DNA from 3 places in the Pseudomonas sp. NyZ201 genome. Region 1 is predicted to be linked to each of the others. Evidence: riboswitches for the same ligand, from Rfam matches in the RefSeq annotation. Region 1 holds a riboswitch; each other region holds the start of a gene.
What was found. A riboswitch is a leader RNA that binds a small molecule or an ion and turns the genes downstream of it on or off. The one in region 1 is predicted to bind cobalamin.

Region 1 (6,339 bases):
CCGCAGGCGGGAAAGGGCCGGGTGACCGGCCAGGTACGCGCGTTTGGCAGCGGCGGTGGACCAGACGGCATCTGCCAGCAGCAGGACATCCGGGTCCAGTTGCAGCAGGGTTTCGGCGTCCACGGTGACGCGCCTCAGGTCGAGGTCGGCGAGGACGTTGCGCCCGCCGGCGCTGGCGATCAGCTCGCTGACGAAACCCTGCTTGCCTTCGCTGTCGAGACCGCGTGTTTCGCTGTCCAGGTAGAAGACCTTGAGTGCCGGGTGCCCGTCGGCGAGCTGCTGCGCTGCCTTCAGGTCGGCATGCTGCCGGGCGATCAGGCGTTCGGCCTGGGGCACACGGCCAAGTAGCCGGCCGAGGGTGCGCAGGTCCTGTTCGATGGCCTGGAAACCGCTTGCCTCGGGTTTTGCCGGGCAGGCATTTTCCAGCAGGTAGCTGGCGATGCCGTGGCGGGCCAGGTCGCGACGCGGGCCGACGCCGTCGCGGAAGGCGCTTTGAAAACCACCGATCACCAGATCGTAGCGTCCGGCATACAACACTTCCGGCGAGGGATATTTGTGCGACAACAGCGGCACGCCGCGATAGTGATTGGCGGCCAGGGCGCTGGCGTCGTCATCTATATAGCTCACCGCCGCCAGGGCCGGACCGGCTTCCAGGGCCAGGACCATGTCGGCTGCGTGCTGGTTGAGGGCGAGGATGCGCTGGGGCGGTGACTGGCGCAGGGCCCAGTCTTCGCCGCAGTTGCGGTAGTCGAGGGCCTGGGCGCTGGTGCCCAGCAGCAGGGCGAGCCAGAGGCTGTGTTTCATTGGGTACCTCGCTCGAGCAGCAGGTCCTTGACCGGTTGCCCGCCGACCAGATGCTCGCGGGCAAAGCGCCGGGCGTCCTCGTGGCTGGCGATGCGGTACCAGCAACGGTCCGGATAGACCGTGGCGATAGGCCCGAGGTTGCAGGGGAACTGGCAATGGGTACGGGTCAGCAGCACGCCGTTTTTCGTCTCGATCCGGTCGGCGGCGAGCAGCTCGTTGCGTACCGTCTTCCACACCTTCAGCGCCCCGCGCAGGGTACAGCGCGGGCCGGTGCAGAGCATGACGTGGCGGGCATGTTCGGGGATATGCGACCAGTCGGGGTGGGTGGGTATGTCCTGTTCGTTCATGGTGTTTCCTTGGTAAAGCATCGCTGGCAAGCCAGCTCCCACAGGTTCAGCACAAAGTTTGAGACCTGTGCAGTACCTGTGGGAGCTGGCTTGTCGGACCGCCGCACCGCAGCGATGAGGCCATCAGTCACAGCACAAAATCAGAAGCTGTAGGTGTACCGCGCTTCAGCCGTAAACGGCCTTCCCAGGTTCCCCACCCGACGCGACCCGCTGTCCATGCTGGTGGTGTAGTCCCGGTCCAGCAGGTTCTCCAGCAACAGGGCCAGGCGATGCTGGCGCTGGAGATCGAGATACCGATAAGCGTCGGCATCCACCACGCTGTAGTGCCCGTAGTCGATCCCCCGCGGGCTTTCCACGCTGCCGATATAGCGGATCGCCGCACCGGCGCCCCACATACGGTCGGCGGACTCGTAGCCGACCCGGCTGCGGGCGAAGAACCCGGGGATGTTGTTGATGGTGGCGCCGTTACGCGATTCGCTCAGGTTGCGCGTCATGTCCGCCTGCAGCTGCCAGCGATCGTCGAGCTGCACCTTGCCGTCGAGCTCGAAGCCGCGCACGGTGATTTCGCCGTCGCCGTTGACCCATTGGGTATCGACGAGAGTGATCAGGTCCTCGATGCGCCGATGGAACAGCGTAGCGCTGACACTCCATGGCTGGCCGTCGAGCAGGTTGCTGTAGTCCAGGCCCAGTTCGGCGTTGCGGCTTTTCTCCGGCTTGAGGTTGGGGTTGCCCATCTCGTCGCCGGGCTCGTTGACGTACAACTGCTCGGCGTTGGGCAACTTGTAGGCCGAGCCGAACTGGCCGCGCAGCTTGAGGTTGTCGGTCAGGTCGTACAGCGAGGTGAACATGCCCACGGTGGCGCTGTCGCCACCGCTCAGGTGCTCGCGGCGCACACCGATGCTGGGATGCCAGTCGGGCAGGGCGGCAATCTCGGGGCGCAGTTGCAGATAGAGGGCGTGGGCCTCGGCCTGGTTCTGGTCGATCTTCAAGACATCGTCCTTGCCCTTGAACCACTGGTTGTCGCTGCCGAACACCAGGGTGTGGCCGCCGGGCAGCACGGCTTCTCCCTCGGCCTGCACGCCCCAGTCGCTGAAGCCCCAGTAGTCGTTGTGGTTCTTCACTTCGATGCCGCCGACGCTGGTGTTGTAGACCCGGTTGTAGCGGGTGTCCCAGTCGTTCATGTGGCCTTTGACGAAGTAGCTGAAGTGCTCGTTCAGATGCTGCTGGAAGGTGGCCGTGGCGATCTGCTGGACACGGTCGTTGGTGGTGTTGCGGTTGGCATCGGGGCGCAGGAAGTCGAGGCTGGCCGCGCTGTACTGATAGAACAGTTCCAGGCGGCTGTCGTCGCCGAAACCCTGGGTGGCCTTGGCCCCGAAGGTGTTGACCTCGTAGCTGCGCTTGCGGTCGCTGACCGTTGCGCTGATGGCGCTGCTGCGGTAGGGCTGGTAGCCCTCGGAAATGTTGTGGCTGACATAGGCCAGCAGGCCAAGGTCGCCGAAGCCGTTGCTGAAGATTCGCTCGATACGGGCATCGCCATTGCGTCCGGCGAAGCTGTCCACGCCCAGGTTGACTTGGCCCGAGGCCTCCCGGGACCGCGCATTGCGCGTAACGATATTGATCACTCCGGACACCGCCTGAGTGCCGAACAACAGGCTCTGGCCGCCCTTGAGCACCTCGATGCGTTCGATGGCCGCGGCGGGCAGGGTATCGATGTAGATGCCGCCGTAGAGGCGATTGTTCAGGCGCACACCGTCGAGCATGATCAGGGTGTCGTCGTTGCGCCCGCCCAGCAGCGAATAGGTGCCGTAGTCGAAAGGCCCCTGCTTGGGCGCAACATACAGGCCGGGGACGAACATCTGCAGGACGCGGGTGATATCGGCGCTGGGGCCGGCGCGTTCGATCTGCTCGCGCTCCACCACTTCGATCTTGCTGCCATAGCGGGCCATCTGCGCGATGGTGTCGGATTCCACCGCAGGTGCCGAGACGATTTGCCGATCGAGTTCCAGCGTCGTCGCAAGGGCGCCGCCGTTGCCGCCGAGCAGGCAGCCGATCAGGGGGATGTACCGTGTATTCATTGACTTCTCGAAAAGGACTTTTCGGGAAGCGCACAGGAGGGAGCTGGCGAGCGCGCGCCAGTCTACCGGCTCGTGCCCGCCCACCGCAGGTTTGCCAAATGACTGACGCATCCGTTCTTCAGTCGTGATGCTCCAGGCCGGTCTCCGGGCTTGCGGGTATCGAAGCGCTTCGCCTTCCCATGCGTCTGCACAGTGGCCTGTTGAATGCTTCACTCGCTTACCGTTGCGGGGGCAGCGCCGGACTTGTCCTCAAGGACGCACCGGCTTCCCGTTTCACCTGCCGCGCGGCGGCGGCAGACACCTGAAACGGGCGGCATCTGACCATCGGGATGACCGTTCGTCAACCTGCGCTTTTCGCCCGGGCATAAAAAACGGCACCGCGCGGGGTGCCGTTTTCATTCGCGCGGGCAGGTTACTTGTGCAGTTCTTCCGCGGCGTACAGGGTGTTTTCCAGCAGGCAGGCGCGGGTCATCGGGCCCACGCCGCCCGGCACCGGAGTGATCCAGCCGGCGCGGGGCAGGGCGGTCTCGTAGACCACGTCGCCGACCAGCTTGCCATCTTCCTGGCGATTGATGCCGACGTCGATGACGATGGCGCCTTCCTTGATCCATTCACCCTTGACCAAGCCCGGCTTGCCGGCAGCCACCACCACCAGGTCGGCACGGCCGACGTGGCCGGCGAGGTCCTTGGTGAAGCGATGGGTAACGGTGACGGTGCAGCCGGCCAGCAGCAGTTCCATGGCCATCGGGCGACCGACGATGTTGGAAGCGCCGACAACCACGGCGTTCATGCCGTAGAGGTCCTGCCCGGTGCTTTGCAGCAGGGTCATGATGCCTTTCGGGGTGCACGGGCGGAGCAGCGGAATGCGCTGGGCCAGGCGGCCGATGTTGTAGGGGTGGAAACCGTCGACGTCCTTGTCCGGGCGGATGCGCTCCAGCAGCAGGGAGGCGTCGAGGTGGGCCGGCAACGGCAGTTGCAGGAGGATGCCGTCGATGTTCGCGTCGTCGTTGAGGCGATCGATCAGGTCGGTCAGTTCCTGCTGGCTGGTGCTGCTGGGCAGGTCGAAGGCTTGCGAGATGAAGCCGACTTCCTCGCAGTCCTTGCGCTTGTGCGAAACGTAGACTTGGGAAGCCGGGTCGGTGCCAACCAGGATCACCGCCAGGCCGGGGGTGCGCAGCCCTTGCTGGCGACGTTCAACGACACGTTGGGCGATCTGCTGGCGCAGGCTGGCGGCGATCGCCTTGCCGTCGATAAGTTGTGCAGTCATGACGGGTGATTAACCATCGAGAGAAAAAAAGAGCGCGCATTCTCTCATGAGCCGCGCGCAGGGCAAAGGCGCTTGGTCCGGCAAATAGCCTAAGCCCTTCAATAAAATGAATTTTTTTGAGAAATCTGTTGACGCTATTTCAGTGCGTCTATAAGATGCGCCTCACTTGTCGGGCAGGGCCTAGCACTGGTTAGCAAGGTCGGGCAGAATAAGCGGATTTTGGCTTGTTCGGTACGGCCGAAAGTTAATTTGTAATCGCAAGCGAAAGCAGATTAAATGTGCGCCCGTAGCTCAGCTGGATAGAGCATCCGCCTTCTAAGCGGATGGTCGCAGGTTCGAGTCCTGCCGGGTGCGCCAATCAAAGGCAGCTTTGGCACAAGTAAAAGCAGCATGCAATATGGTGGGCGTAGCTCAGTTGGTAGAGCGCAGGATTGTGATTCCTGTGGTCGAGGGTTCGATTCCCTTCGTCCACCCCATATTCCAGAAGGCGCCTGATGAAAGTCTGGCGCCTTTGCTTTAAATGCTTCACGCGGACGTGGTGAAATTGGTAGACACACTGGATTTAGGTTCCAGCGGCGCAAGCTGTAAGAGTTCGAGTCTCTTCGTCCGCACCATTCAAGCTTTTCCCGTCGCACGTTGAAGCGGGAATGCCGGCAACACCGCGCTGAGAAGCGCGTACAGCTATGGTGGGCGTAGCTCAGTTGGTAGAGCGCAGGATTGTGATTCCTGTGGTCGAGGGTTCGATTCCCTTCGTCCACCCCATATTTTGAAAGGCGCCTGGTGAATAACCAGGCGCCTTTTTCTTTTTTTGGGGCGGAGGCGTGTGGGGCGGGTTCGAGATCATTCGGTCAGCCTGGCCATTTCATCGCTGGTCAAGCCGAGGTTTTCTTTGAGGCGAGCTAATTCTGCCGATGACGGCGGTGTGTAATGCTCCATGGTGGCCCCGGGGTCAGGTAAACAGATATTTGACTGTAAGCGCGGTGATTGCTGCCACCGATCCCACCAGGGCTGAAGCGATGGCCAGCGGGTACCAGAAAGTCTCGCGTGTAAGCTTGCGCGACTCTGCCGCAAGTTTCGCGCTTTCGGCGGCGAGCTTGCCGGTCTCAGCGCTCAGCTTGACTGTTTCGGCCATGAGCTTGGCGATCTCGGCGTGAATCTTTTCGGCTTCGGTGCTCATGTCGGCTGTGGTCATCGATTCATCCTTCCGGGAGGCGGGTCGTGCGGCACGCGCTGCTCTTGAAAAAGAGCATGTGCCCCAAAGGTGTGTGGCGCAAGCTGGTTGAACCTTCAGGATGCGGCTTGATCCGTGCTGGGTATTTTGCCTTTGGTTCCCCAGTGAGGGTCAAATCGGTACTCAATCCAAACGTTTCGGGGCTACGGCACATGGCCACTGGTGATGATCGGTGCGGTCCGAACTCGCTGGCGGGTGTCCTTCCGTTGGTGTGGGATGGCTGGTAACGCTCGAATAAAAGCTGATAGATTTCAGGGGGTTGATCAAGTGCCAGTGCCCTGGCAAGCAGGTAGTGAAGATGATTGCTAAAGAGTCCCGTCAGGCAGTTGCGCTGGAGCGCTTCGCCCAGGCCAACCCGCAGTTGCTGGCGGAAATCGCTGTGTTGAGCGACGTCGAGCAGCGGCAGCAGATCCAGTGGGCGTTCGAGGATGAGGCGCAGGCGCAGGGTATCGAGCCCTGGGAGTTGACGCTGCGGCTTGTCGCGGAGTCGCCTGAGGAGCTGCAGGTCATGCGTCTGGAGGTTCATCGCGAGGTGGCCGAGGCGCTGGGCATGAGTTGGGAAGAGTACTGCGACTTCAACGAGATCGACGGTCTCTCCGGCTGATCGCGGGTGGC
Region 2 (6,339 bases), 2.7 Mb from region 1:
CCGCTTGCGCGCCTCGTCCAGGTCGCCGCCGCGCAGGGCATCGGCCACCGGCTGCACATGCTCGCCAAGGCTGCGCAGGCCAAGGGCGCAGTACAGCGCGAGAATCTCCACCAGCCAGCCGATATAAGGCAACCAGGACAACGCGGTCGCCAGCAGGGTCAACGGAATCACCGCAAGGAACCAGGCCGTGACGCCATGACTGCGCCAGCCGCGCCCGCCGGAATTGAAGCGTTGTTCCAGGCGCCCGGCGAAACGGCCGAAGGCCACCAGCGGATGCCAGCGCCGCGGCTCGCCCAGCAGCGCATCCAGCGCCACCCCGGCCACGGTCAGCAAGGCCACACTCATTCGGCTTCTCCCCATTGGTTTTCAAACAGCATGTCGGCCAGCGGCCGGGGCGTGGTCCAGCCTTCCAGCGCGAGCATAGGCGCCGGATAGAACTCATGGACCGGGCCGAGGCAGAGTATCGCCAGGGGCTTGGCCCCGGCGGGCATGTGCAGCAGGTCGGCCAGGGCCTGCGGATCGAACAGCGACACCCAGCCCATGCCCAGGCCTTCGGCGCGGGCGGCCAGCCAGAGATTCTGGATCGCGCAGGACAGCGAGGCCAGGTCCATCTCCGGCAGGGTGCGGCGGCCAAAGATATGTGCCTCGCGCTTGTCCATCAGCGCCGCCACCAGCAGTTCGGCGCAATCGTTGATGCCTTCCACCTTGAGTTGCATGAACTCGTCGGAGCGCTGGCCGAGGGCCTCGGCGGTGCGCAGGCGCTCGTCCTCGACCAGGGCCTGGATACGCTGGCGCAACGCGCGCTGGGTGATGCGGATAAAACGCCAGGGCTGCATCAGGCCGACGCTGGGTGCCTGGTGCGCCGCCTCGAGCAGGCGCGCAAGGAGCTCCGGCGCCACCTCGCCACCACTGAAATGACGCATATCGCGACGTTCGCCAATGGCCCGGTAGATGGCCGCTCGCTCGGCCTCGCTGTAGGCGTGCTCGTTCATGGCGCCAGCAGCACCGCCAGCGCAGCGGGGTTGGACGGAAAGTAGAAGTGCACGTAGGAGGCCGTCAGCCGGCCGATACGGTACACCGCTTCCGCGCCGCGCCCGCCATTGGGGCTCTGGCCCCGGGCGATGGGCTCCAGTGCGGTGCTGGTCAGGGAATGGTGATAGGTATGGCCGCGCAGCGTGCCTTCCGGCAATTCCACGCTCTGCAATGCCAGGGCGGCAAGGCGCTTCTGCATGTTCGCCTCGCCCGGCAGGAGGCCGGCCAGTTCGGCCCGTTCGCCGGCGACATCGGTCAGGGCTTCGAGCAGGTAAAGCATGCCACCGCATTCGGCCAGCAGCGGCTTGCCGGCCTGGTGATGGGCACGGATCGCCGCCAGCATCGGTGCGTTGGCGGCCAGGGCATGGTGATGCAACTCCGGATAGCCGCCCGGCAGGTACAGGCTTTCGGCGTCCGGCAGTTCGCCATCATGGATCGGCGAGAAGAAGCGCAGCTCGGCGCCCATCTCCCGCAGCAGGTCGAGGCTGGCGCCATAGGTGAAGGCAAAGGCTTCGTCACGAGCCACGGCGATGCGCACGCCTTCCAGCATGGGCTCGATAGGCCGGGGAGCGGGCTGCTCGAAGGCCACGGGCGGCGGCAAGGAGGACTGGCAACTATCACCCAGGGCCTTGGCAGCAGCGTCGAGGCGCAGGTCGAGGTCGGTCAGTTCGCTGGCCTGGACCAGGCCGAGGTGGCGACTCGGCAACTCGATCCCGGTTTCCCGGGACAGGCCGCCGTACCAGCGCAAGCCTTCGGTCAGGCTGCCTTCGAGCAGTTGTGCATGGCGCAGCGAGCCAACCCGGTTGGCGAGCACGCCGGCAAAGGGCAGGTCGGGCTGATAACGGGCCAGGCCCAGTGCCAGGGCGCCGAAGGTCTGGGCCATGGCGGTACCGTCGATCACCGCCAGTACCGGCACGCCGAAGTGACGGGCGAGGTCGGCGCTGGACGGCGTGCCGTCGAACAACCCCATCACCCCTTCGATCAGGATCAGGTCGGCCTCGCCCGCCGCTTCCCAGAGCAGGCGCCGGCTTTCCTCGGCACCGACCATCCACAGGTCGAGCTGGTACACCGGGGCACCGCTGGCCCGTTCGAGGATCATCGGGTCGAGAAAGTCCGGGCCGCACTTGAACACGCGGACCTTGCGCCCCTGGTTGCGATGCAAGCGGGCCAGGGCGGCAGTGACGGTGGTCTTGCCCTGGCCGGAAGCCGGCGCGGCGATCAGCACCGCCGGGCAATGCCGGGTGTCGCTCATAGTTCGACGCCCTTCTGCGCGCGGATGCCGGCCTGGAACGCGTGCTTGACCATGCCCATCTCGGTGACCGTATCGGCCAGCTCGATCATTTCGTCCTTGGCGCCGCGACCAGTAACGATCACATGCTGCATCGGCGGGCGGGCCTGGAGGTCGGCGAGCACGCTGTCGAGGTCGAGGTAGCCGTGCTTGAGGGCGATATTCAGTTCATCGAGCACGACGAAACCGATCTGCGGGTCGCGCAACAGTTGTCGGGACACTTCCCAGGCAGCCTCGGCAGCGGCGATATCGCGCTGGCGGTCCTGGGTTTCCCAGGTGAACCCCTCACCCATGACGTGATAGCGCACCTGCTCGGGAAAGCGCCGGAAGAACAGTTCCTCGCCGGTGGCATTGCGCCCCTTGATGAACTGCACCACGCCGCATTGCATTCCGTGGCCCATGGCCCGGGCGAGCATGCCGAAGGCCGAGCTGCTCTTGCCCTTGCCGTTGCCACTGAGCACCAGCAGCAGGCCGCATTCGTTGGGGGCATTGGCGATACGCTCGTCGATCACCGCCTTCTTGCGCTGCATGCGCGCCAGGTGGCGTTGGTCACGTTCGGGGGATTCGCTCATCGGGGGTCTCCGCGGGCCACTGACGCCAAGCGGCGACAGCTGAGGGGATGGGGGCACGGAGGGACGCGCTGGCACCGGGCGCAAGGGCCCGGAGAACCGCGCACCACCCGCCGTGGTGCCGTTGACTGTTTGCAGGCCGGTCTCCGGGCTCACGAGCGGATCGCCGGGCGATCCTGACCGGGCGCCTTCCCGGGTTCGAACACCCAGTGGCCATGCGCGGTCTTGACTCGATTTACCGTTGCGGGGGCAGCGCCGGAGTCGCACCGGCTTCCCTGTTTCACCCGGTCGACCTTGCAGTCACGGGGCACCTGAAACACGTCGCGAAGGTTAGAGGGTTGGGCCCGGAGCGTCAATTGGAGACACCCATCACATTGCGACCAACGGCGCAACTTTCACGTTGTGCCACACTCCAAGCCAGTGATATCACATTGCCATGATTTTTCGCTGTAGCTGTAGCTCGTACAACAATGACCAAGGAGAGCAGCATGCAAGGCCTGATCATCAATAATCCTCGCCTGGAGTTCCTGCGTCCGGCACTTGAACGCTGGGGCGAATGCATCGAACGTTTCAACCAGACCCTGGGCGACAACGAAGGTCCGTACTGGCAAGGGATGCAAGGCAACCTGGGGCTGTTTTCGGCGGCGCTCTGGCAGGCCGAGCTGGTGACCTTGCAGGGTTACCAGAGCAAGAAACAGCGGGATGACGGCGACCGCGCCGCGCACTGCGACCTGCTGATCGCCAGCAAGGATGAATCCGCCTACCTGCACGCCCAGCAGCGCTGGCCCAGGGTCGGACGCCTGGACCTGGACGGGGCGCTGCAGGAGACGGCCACGCAGGCCAAGGCCATCGCCTATCCGAGCCAGTTGAAGATCGCGGCACTGTTCGTCAGCCCGAGCAAGCTGGGGCAGCATGCCAGCCCGGAGGAGTTGCAGGACCTGGTGGACGATCTGCAAAAGCACACCGCCTGTGCGATTGCCTGGTGTTTTCCGTATGGGTATCGCAAGTTGCATGACGAGGTGGGGCAGTACTATCCGGGAGTGGCGCTGCTCCTGAAGCAGGCCTGAAATACTTTGGGCTGCCTTGGAGCGGTCCCCGGTAATTGAACCTCCCTGCATGATTCAATCTCTGACTTCTTAGGATCTTCCCAAGGAGTCAGACCATGCCCACCCTGCGCCTCGCCATCCTGCTGGCCATCACCACCGGCCTGACCGCCTGCGGCGAATCCGCCCGCCTCCAGGTCACGGATGGCAGCGGCCCTTCGCCGCAATTGCCGGAGCCGAACAAGACCCTGATCCCCACGGTGAACATCGCCCCGGCGGTGGGCTGGCCCGACGGCAGCACGCCCAAGGCGGCCCAGGGCACGCGGGTGGCCGCGTTCGCCGATGGCCTGGACCATCCGCGCTGGCTGTATGTCCTGCCCAACGGCGACGTACTGGTGGCGGAAACCAACGCGCCGGAGAAGCCCGAGGACAGCAAGGGCATCCGCGGCTGGGTGATGAAGAAGGTCATGGCCAAGGCCGGCGCCGGGGTGCCCAGCGCCAACCGCATCACCCTGCTGCGCGATGCTGACAAGGATGGCGTGGCGGAAACCCGCACGGTATTCCTCAAGGATCTCAATTCACCCTTCGGCATGGCCCTGGTCGGCAATGACCTGTACGTTGCCGATACCGACCGCCTGCTGCGCTTCAAGTACCAGGAGGGCGCCACCTCGCTGAATGGCACCGGCGAGCCGGTCACCGAGTTGCCGGGCGGGCCGCTGAACCACCACTGGACCAAGAACGTGATCGCCAGCAAGGACGGCAGCAAGCTCTACGTCACCGTCGGCTCCAACAGCAACGTGGCCGAGAACGGCATGGACAAGGAAGAAGGACGTGCGGCGATCTGGGAAGTGGACCCGGCCACCGGCCAGCACCGGATCTTCGCTTCCGGCCTGCGCAACCCCAACGGCCTGGCCTGGGAGCCGCACAGCGGACAGCTATGGACCGCCGTGAACGAACGCGACGAGATCGGCAGTGACCTGGTACCGGACTACATCACCTCGGTGCAGGATGGAGCCTTCTATGGCTGGCCCTACAGCTATTACGGCCAGCACGTGGATGTGCGGGTAGACCCGCAGGATCCCAACCTGGTGGCCAAGGCCATCGCCCCCGACTATGCGGTCGGCCCCCATACCGCCTCGCTGGGCCTGGCCTTCGCCGAGGCCGGGGCACTGCCGCCGCCGTTCGACCAGGGTGCGTTCATCGGCCAGCATGGCTCGTGGAACCGCAAGCCGCACAGTGGCTACAAGGTTCTTTTCGTGCCGTTCAATAGCGAAGGCAAACCTGCGGGTAAACCGGTGGACCTGCTGACGGGCTTCTTGAACGAAGAGGGCAAGGCCATGGGCAGGCCCGTGGGCGTGGTCACTGACCAGAGGGGTGGAGTGCTGGTGGCGGATGATGTGGGGAATGTGGTGTGGCGGGTGAGCAGGACGAACTAACGGGCGTACGCGGACCTTGTAGGAGCGGGTTCACCCGCGATGACGTCGGTGAATTCACCACCGCATCGCGGGTGAACCCGCTCCCACAAGGTCCGCGTACGCCCTTCCTACGGGTTATGTGCCAGATGTGCAGGCGCCATCAACACCCGCTTCGCATTCAGGTAAGACTTCTGCCAGTAGTTGTTCGACAGATAATCCAGCCGCACCGTCCCACCGGTGGATGGAGCATGCACGAAGCGCCCTTCCCCGACGTAGATGCCAGCGTGGTTCACCTGGCTCGCACCGTTCGTCGCAAAGAACACCACATCCCCCGATTGCAGCGCATCACGCTGAACGTCCGGAGCACGCATGACGATCATCTCGCGGGTCGAACGTGGCAGGGAAATACCTGCCGCATCGCGGTAGACATAACCGATCAGGCCACTGCAATCGAAGCCGGAATCCGGCGTATTGCCGCCCCAGCGATAGGGCGTGCCGACCAGGCCAAGGGCGCGGAAAAGCACGTCCTCAGCGGCTGGCGAGTAGCTGATCTGGGCAGGAACATAGGCCGGCTGGACCACCGGGGCCGGGGTCGGAGCCTGGCTGGAGCAGGCACCGAGCAGTGCTGCCAGGGACAATACCGCTGAACGCGCCATCATCGTCTTCATCAGAACATCCTGTCTGAAGGAGCCCGGCGCGGGGCCGGAATAAGTGGTGAGAAATCAGATTAGACGTTTTCTGTAAACACGCACGGCGACTAGCTTTTCAGCATAGTCGCCGTGTGTCTGACACCGCTGCGAATCGCTTAGTTGCGCGAAAGTGTCGTGGTCGCTGCCGGCGGCGCCAGGGCCAGGGCGCGCTTGGCCTCGATGAAGGTCTTGCTCCAGTAGCGATCACCCAGGCTGTCGATCCGCACACCACCGCTGCGGCGGCTGCTGGAATGGATGAACTGGTTGTCGCCCAGGTAGATGCCGGCATGGCTGACGCGCCCG
Region 3 (6,339 bases), 810 kb from region 1:
GACGAAGTTCCAGCATCGGGGCAATCCTTTCTCGGGTGGTGGTTGCCGTAGAGTGCAGGCCCGCCAACGGCAGTGCAAGGGGCCTCAGGGCCGGTACAGGTGGGCATGCCCGGCACGGTACAACGCCGATTCGCGGAAACTGTCGCTGGCCAGAACACGACCCACCAGGATCAGCGCGGTACGCCGGAAGCCCTTGACCGCCGTCAGTGCGACGATATCGTCCAGCGTCCCCAGCACCCAGTCCTGGTCCGGCCACGTCGCGCGGTGGACCACGGCGATCGGGCAGTCGCCGCCGTAATGCGGGCGCAGTTCCTCGACGATCTTCGGCAGATGGCGCACCCCCAGGTGAATCGCCATGGTCGTCTTGTGGCTGGCCAGGCTGGCGAGGGCTTCGCCTTCGGGCATCGGCGAGGAATCGGCGAAGCGGGTGAGGATCACGCTCTGGGCGATGTCCGGCAGGGTCAGTTCGCAGCCGAGCAGGGCGGCGCTGGCCGCCGTGGCCGTGACCCCGGGGATGATCTCGTAGGGAATCCCCAGCTCGCGCAGGTGGCGGATCTGCTCGCCGATGGCGCCATACAGGCTGGGGTCGCCGCTGTGCACCCGGGCGACATCCTGACCCTTGGCATGGGCGGCGGCAATCGCCTCGATGATCTGTTGCAGGTGCAGTTCTGCACTGTTGATCAGGGTCTCGGCGTTATGCCCGTCGAGCACAGCGGCGGGCACCAGCGAGCCGGCATAGATGATGACCGGGCACCGGCGGATCAGGCGCTGGCCCTTGACGGTGATCAGCTCCGGATCGCCAGGGCCGGCGCCGATGAAATAGACGGTCATGGGAAGTCTCTGGAAAACGGAATGACGGATTATCCGCCAGAAGCAGGGAGCCAGGCCAATGCCAGGGTCATATCGTCGCGCACGATGCGTTCGACGCGCAGTGCGGCCAGCCCGCCGCCCAGTTGTTCGGCCAGGGCCAGGGCGCTGCTTTCCGCCACGCCATAACAGCCGCTGTGCTGAAAGGCAATGGCCGAACGATGGCTAAGGCGCGGGGTATAGGCAGCGAGTTGCACGGCACTGAAGAAGTGCAGGGGCAGGCCGAGATCGGCAGCCAGTTGCAGCAGGCCGGGTTCCTGGCGCTTGAGATCGATGCTGGCAAGACCAACCAGCGCGGCGAAAGGCAGGTTGCGCGACTGCATGACATCGCGCAGCAACCCGGCCAGTTCGCTGGCCGGAGCGCCACGCCGGCAACCCAGCCCGGCGTACAGCGACGCTACGCCGGGCGGGACGGCCATCAGGCGGACTGCCGCCGGTACAGCCAGGCGCTGATCAGGCCCAGGGCCAGCCAGAAACCGGCATTGGTCAGCAACGAAGCGACAATGAACTGCGATTCCAGGGCTTCCGGCGCCAGGCTTTCATGCACTTCCGGCTGCGGCGCGCCGATCACATGGGGAATTGCCAGCAGAATCAGACCGGCGATTTTCAGCACCCAGTTGCCGGCAAACACCATCAGTGCCAGGCCGACAGCGGTGGCAGCGGCGGTGCCAACCCACCAGAACTGGCGCTGGGCCAGGTCTGCGGCCGCAGTGCCGGGCAGTTCCGGTGGCAGGCCGAGGTTCGGCGCCAGGCAGAACACGGCGAACCCGCCCAGGCCCCAAAGCGCGCCGGCACCGATGCTGCGTGGACTGCGCAGGGTGTACATGCCCGCCAGCAACAAGGCGAAGCCTACCGCGACCACCAGGTTGCCGCCGGTGGTGGACAGCACGCGCTGCCAGCCATCTTCCGGCGACCAGGCTTCGGCGTCGTGGTGATGGCTTTCGCCAGCGGCGGCGTCGGCATGCTCGTGCTCATGGGCGGCAGCCGGTGCAGAGCCCTCGTAGGTTTCCGCCTGGAGAATCAGCGGCGCGACCCAGAAGCTTTGCAGCACGGTCAGCAGCAAGGCCGCGAGCAGCCCGGTAAAGCCCGCGGTACGGGCAATGCGAGTGAACATGATGCGACCTCAGTGGCAAGGGAAGGCGGCGCTGTGGCGGGTATCGTGGGCGGCGTTGTGCACCGCTTCGATATGCGAGAAGCCGGCGAAATAGACCAGGCACAGGCCCAGTACCGAGGCGCTGACGGCAGCGACGACGCGTTGGCTGAGGGTGGTGGAGGTAGTGCTGGCGTGACTGGCGGTGGTGGTGACGGGCATGGCGCTTTCCTTTTGCAGTTGTCGTGGCAACAGGCAAGCGCGAAGAACTCCGGGGCATGGAAGTCCAGGAGTGCAACGTCGCCCGCCCACCGCGGGTTTGGTCAAATCGGTCGTGGGCCGGTCTCCGGGCTTTCAAGGGGCCATGGGCCTGGGCGTCTCCTTCCCATGCCGGACTGCTGGCACAGTGGATCAGACGTTTTCCTCGATTACCGTTGCGGGGGCAGCACCGGACTTGCCACGGTCTTGAAGACCACCGCGCACCGGTTTCCCGTTTCACCTTTTGCAATAAAAAGGCACCCAAACGAATTGCGTTAGGAAATCACGCGCGTTGACATCCGTCAATACAGCGGTTGACCGCCCTCCGGGCACTGCGTAGCCTTGCCGGTTCGAGGTTCTCCGACACGGGTCGGAGCTAAGACGGGAACGCGGTGCCGAAGCCGCGGCTGCCCCCGCAACTGTAGGCGTTGAGCCCACCGACCATTGCCACTGCCGGTTATATAAGGCGGGAAGGCGTCGATGGCGTCCCGAGGACACAATGCAAGCCAGGAGACCTGCCTCGACCAGATTCCACATTAACCGGGCGGGGTGATCCGGTGGCGAACGCGTCCAGACCGCACGGTGCCTGGCCTCCGTCCCCATGCCCGCCATGCTGCCAAGGGCATCCGACATGAAAACACTGGCCAAACTTCCCGTTACCATCGTCACCGGCTTCCTCGGCTCGGGCAAGACCACCTTGCTGCGCCATATGCTCGACAACGCCAATGGCCGCCGTATCGCGGTGATCGTCAACGAGTTCGGCGAGCTGGGCATCGATGGCGAAATCCTCAAGCAATGCAGCATCGGTTGCACCGAGGAAGAGGCCAACGGCCGCGTCTACGAACTGGCCAACGGCTGCCTGTGCTGCACGGTGCAGGAAGAGTTCTTCCCGGTGATGCGCGAGCTGGTGGCGCGCCGTGGCGACCTGGACCAGATCCTCATCGAAACCAGCGGCCTTGCCTTGCCCAAACCGCTGGTCCAGGCGTTCCAGTGGCCGGAAATCCGCAATGCCTGCACCGTCGATGCGGTGATCACCGTGGTCGACAGCCCGGCCGTGGCCGCCGGCACCTTCGCCGCCTTCCCCGACCAGGTCGATGCCCAGCGCAAGCTTGACCCGAACCTGGACCACGAATCGCCACTGCACGAGCTGTTCGCCGACCAACTGGCCAGCGCCGACCTGGTGATTCTCAACAAGTGCGACCAGATCGCCCCTGAAGCCCTGGCCGCCGTGCGTACCGAGGTCGAGGAAGAGCTGCCGCCCGCGGTCAAGGTGGTCGAAGCGAGCAAGGGCGTGCTGCCGCTGGACGTGCTGCTGGGCCTGGGGGCCGAGTCCGAGGCCCATATCGACGGCCGCCGCACCCACCATGATTCGCACCATGACGGCGACGATGACCACGACGATCACGACCACGACGCCTTCGACTCCATCTCCCTCGACCTGCCGGAAGCCGACGAAAGCCTACTGCTCGACGCCTTGACCCAACTGGTCAGCGAGACCGGCATCCTGCGCGTCAAGGGCTTCGCGGCGATTCCGGGCAAGCCGATGCGCCTGCTGATCCAGGGCGTGGGCAGCCGTTTCGACAAGCATTTCGACCGCGCCTGGCGCAGCGACGAAGCGCGCATCACCCGCCTGGTGCTGATTGGCCAGGACCTCGATGCCTCGGCCCTCGAAGCGCGGCTGCGCGCGGCCCTGGGCGCCTGATCCATGCACCTGCTGCGGACCCAGCCCGGCGGCTTCGTGCCGGACGACAGCATTGCCGACCTCGGCCAGACCCCGGCCGAACTGGTGATTCTCTGCAGCGGTGATTCGCACCTGGCGTTGCTGGCGGAAGCCGCCCGCGAGCTGCCGGAGGATTACCCCAGCCTGCGCCTGGCCAACCCCATGCAGGTACAGAACCACGCCTCGGTCGACCTCTACGTCGACCAGGTGTTGCGCCACGCCAGGGTGATCCTGGTGTCGCTGCACGGCGGCATCGGCTATTGGCGCTATGGCGTCGAGCAGCTTGTCGAACTGGCGACCCGTGGCGTGAAGCTCATCCTGGTCCCGGGTGACGATCGCCCGGACCCGGAGCTGAGCAGCCTGGGCAACGTCGCAGCCGAGCAGGCCGAGCGCCTCTGGCACTTCCTGCGCCAGGGCGGCAAGGCCAATGCCCTGAACCTGTTCAACTGCCTCGCCAGTTCCTGGCTGGGGCGCGATTACCCCTGGGACGAACCACGGCAACTGCCGCGTACCAGCCTGTATCACCCGCGTCATGCCGAGGCCGGAATGGCCCACTGGCGCGCCGATTGGCACGCCGGGCGACCCGTTGTGCCGATCCTGTTCTATCGCTCCCATCTGCAAGCGGCCAACACCGGTTTTATCGATGTGTTGTGCCAGCGGCTGGAAAACACCGGGCTGAATCCGCTGCCGATCGCCGTGGCCAGCCTGAAGGAGGCCGGCTGCCTGGCCCAGGTCGAGGACTGGCTGGACGAAACCGATGCGGCGTTGATCATCAACACCACCGGTTTCGCCCAGTCGAGCCCGGAACAGCCGCACCTGCGCCCGTTCCGCCGCGATATCCCGGTGCTGCAGGCGATCTGCGCCCAGGACAACGAACCCGGCTGGCAGGCCAGCGAGCAAGGCCTCGGCGCCCGCGACCTGGCCATGCACATCGCTTTGCCGGAACTGGACGGGCGCATCATCACCCGACCGATCAGCTTCAAGGACCTGGCCTGGCGCAGCGAGCGCAGCCAGTCCGATGTGGTCTGCTACCGGCCGCAGCCCGAGCGCATGGACTTCGTTGCGGAGCTTGCGCGGCGCTGGTGCGCGCTGGCGCGCCTGCCCAACCGGCAGAAGCGCGTGGCCCTGGTACTGGCTAACTACCCGACCCGGGATGGCCGCATCGGCAACGGTGTCGGCCTGGATACCCCGGCAGCGGCGCTGAATATCCTGCGTGCCCTGAAACAGCAGGATTACCCGGTGGGCGAGCTGCCGGACAGCGGCACCCGGCTGATCCACGACCTGCTCGGTGGCGTCAGCAACGACCTCGACAGCCTCGACCAGCGCCCGTGCATGCAAAGCATGGCCCTGGATGACTACCTGGCGGCCTTCGCGCAGTTGCCCGAGGCCAACCAGCGGGCGGTGCGCGAGCGCTGGGGCGAACCCTCGGCGGACCCGATGTTCCGTGGCGGGCGGATGATGATTGCCGGCCTGCGCCTGGGCCTGACCTTTGTCGGCATCCAGCCGGCGCGGGGTTATCAACTCGACCAGAGTGCGGTCTATCACGATCCCGACCTGGTCCCGCCCCATGGCTACCTGGCCTTCTATTTCTGGCTGCGCCATGGCTTTGCCGCCGATGCGCTGATCCATGTCGGCAAACATGGCAACCTGGAGTGGCTGCCGGGCAAGGGCGTCGGGCTGTCGGCGGGCTGCTGGCCGGATGCACTGATCGGGCCGCTGCCGAATATCTACCCGTTCATCGTCAACGATCCGGGTGAGGGCGCCCAGGCCAAGCGTCGTACCCAGGCGGTGATCATCGATCATTTGATGCCGCCGCTGACCCGTGCCGAGACCTACGGGCCGTTGCGCAACCTGGAGCGCCTGGCCGACGAATACTACGAGGCGCAGTTGCTGGACCCGCGACGTGCCGTGGAGTTGCAGAAGGAGATCCTGCAACTGGTGCGCGACAACCATATCGACCGCGAGCTGCAACTGGACGGCGCGCTGGACGATGCCGCAGTGTGGCTGCCGCGCCTGGATACCTACCTGTGCGACCTCAAGGAATCGCAGATTCGCGACGGCCTGCATGTGTTCGGCGAGTCGCCCACGGGCCGGCTGCGCATCGATACCCTGGCGGCACTGCTGCGGGTAGCCCGTGGCGACGGTCGCGGAGCCAACGCCAGCCTGCCGCGGGCGCTGGCCCGCGCCCTGGCGCTGGGCTTCGATCCGCTGGACTGCGAGCTGGGCGAGCCCTGGCACGGGCCCCGACCACAATGGCTGGCGAACCTCGACGACGCGCCGTGGCGCACGGCGGGGGATACCCGCGAGCGTCTGGAAATGCTTTCGGCACGCTTGATCGAGCAGACCCTTGCCGGCGAGCCGGCGGTGCCGGACGACGCGCAGTGGAACGATGTGCGCGCGGTGC

Region 2: another riboswitch for cobalamin. It lies ahead of cobO (cob(I)yrinic acid a,c-diamide adenosyltransferase); the one in region 1 lies ahead of ACPFMA_RS18730 (TonB-dependent receptor plug domain-containing protein).
Region 3: another riboswitch for cobalamin. It lies ahead of cobW (cobalamin biosynthesis protein CobW); the one in region 1 lies ahead of ACPFMA_RS18730 (TonB-dependent receptor plug domain-containing protein).

What each region holds. Positions count from the first base shown of each region.
Region 1 covers NZ_CP187557.1:4,217,775-4,224,113, reverse strand. Annotated here, with positions in the region: gene ACPFMA_RS18740 (ABC transporter substrate-binding protein) at 1-804, opposite strand, end outside; gene ACPFMA_RS18735 ((2Fe-2S) ferredoxin domain-containing protein) at 801-1,151, opposite strand; gene ACPFMA_RS18730 (TonB-dependent receptor plug domain-containing protein) at 1,292-3,226, opposite strand; cobalamin riboswitch at 3,345-3,546, opposite strand; gene folD (bifunctional methylenetetrahydrofolate dehydrogenase/methenyltetrahydrofolate cyclohydrolase FolD) at 3,639-4,493, opposite strand; tRNA gene ACPFMA_RS18720 (tRNA-Arg) at 4,774-4,850, shown strand; tRNA gene ACPFMA_RS18715 (tRNA-His) at 4,894-4,969, shown strand; tRNA gene ACPFMA_RS18710 (tRNA-Leu) at 5,023-5,107, shown strand; tRNA gene ACPFMA_RS18705 (tRNA-His) at 5,180-5,255, shown strand; gene ACPFMA_RS18700 (hypothetical protein) at 5,443-5,685, opposite strand; gene ACPFMA_RS18695 (DUF6388 family protein) at 6,023-6,328, shown strand.
Region 2 covers NZ_CP187557.1:1,511,266-1,517,604, reverse strand. Annotated here, with positions in the region: gene cbiB (adenosylcobinamide-phosphate synthase CbiB) at 1-345, opposite strand, end outside; gene bluB (5,6-dimethylbenzimidazole synthase) at 342-992, opposite strand; gene ACPFMA_RS06990 (cobyrinate a,c-diamide synthase) at 989-2,284, opposite strand; gene cobO (cob(I)yrinic acid a,c-diamide adenosyltransferase) at 2,281-2,892, opposite strand; cobalamin riboswitch at 3,010-3,219, opposite strand; gene ACPFMA_RS06980 (hypothetical protein) at 3,378-3,956, shown strand; gene ACPFMA_RS06975 (PQQ-dependent sugar dehydrogenase) at 4,052-5,368, shown strand; gene ACPFMA_RS06970 (NlpC/P60 family protein) at 5,476-6,015, opposite strand; gene ACPFMA_RS06965 (C40 family peptidase) at 6,153-6,339, opposite strand, start outside.
Region 3 covers NZ_CP187557.1:3,412,696-3,419,034, reverse strand. Annotated here, with positions in the region: gene ACPFMA_RS15175 (DUF1272 domain-containing protein) at 1-16, opposite strand, end outside; gene cobM (precorrin-4 C(11)-methyltransferase) at 85-831, opposite strand; gene ACPFMA_RS15165 (cobalamin biosynthesis protein) at 861-1,286, opposite strand; gene ACPFMA_RS15160 (CbtA family protein) at 1,286-1,981, opposite strand; gene ACPFMA_RS15155 (CbtB domain-containing protein) at 1,991-2,179, opposite strand; cobalamin riboswitch at 2,277-2,495, opposite strand; cobalamin riboswitch at 2,552-2,752, shown strand; gene cobW (cobalamin biosynthesis protein CobW) at 2,847-3,917, shown strand; gene cobN (cobaltochelatase subunit CobN) at 3,921-6,339, shown strand, end outside.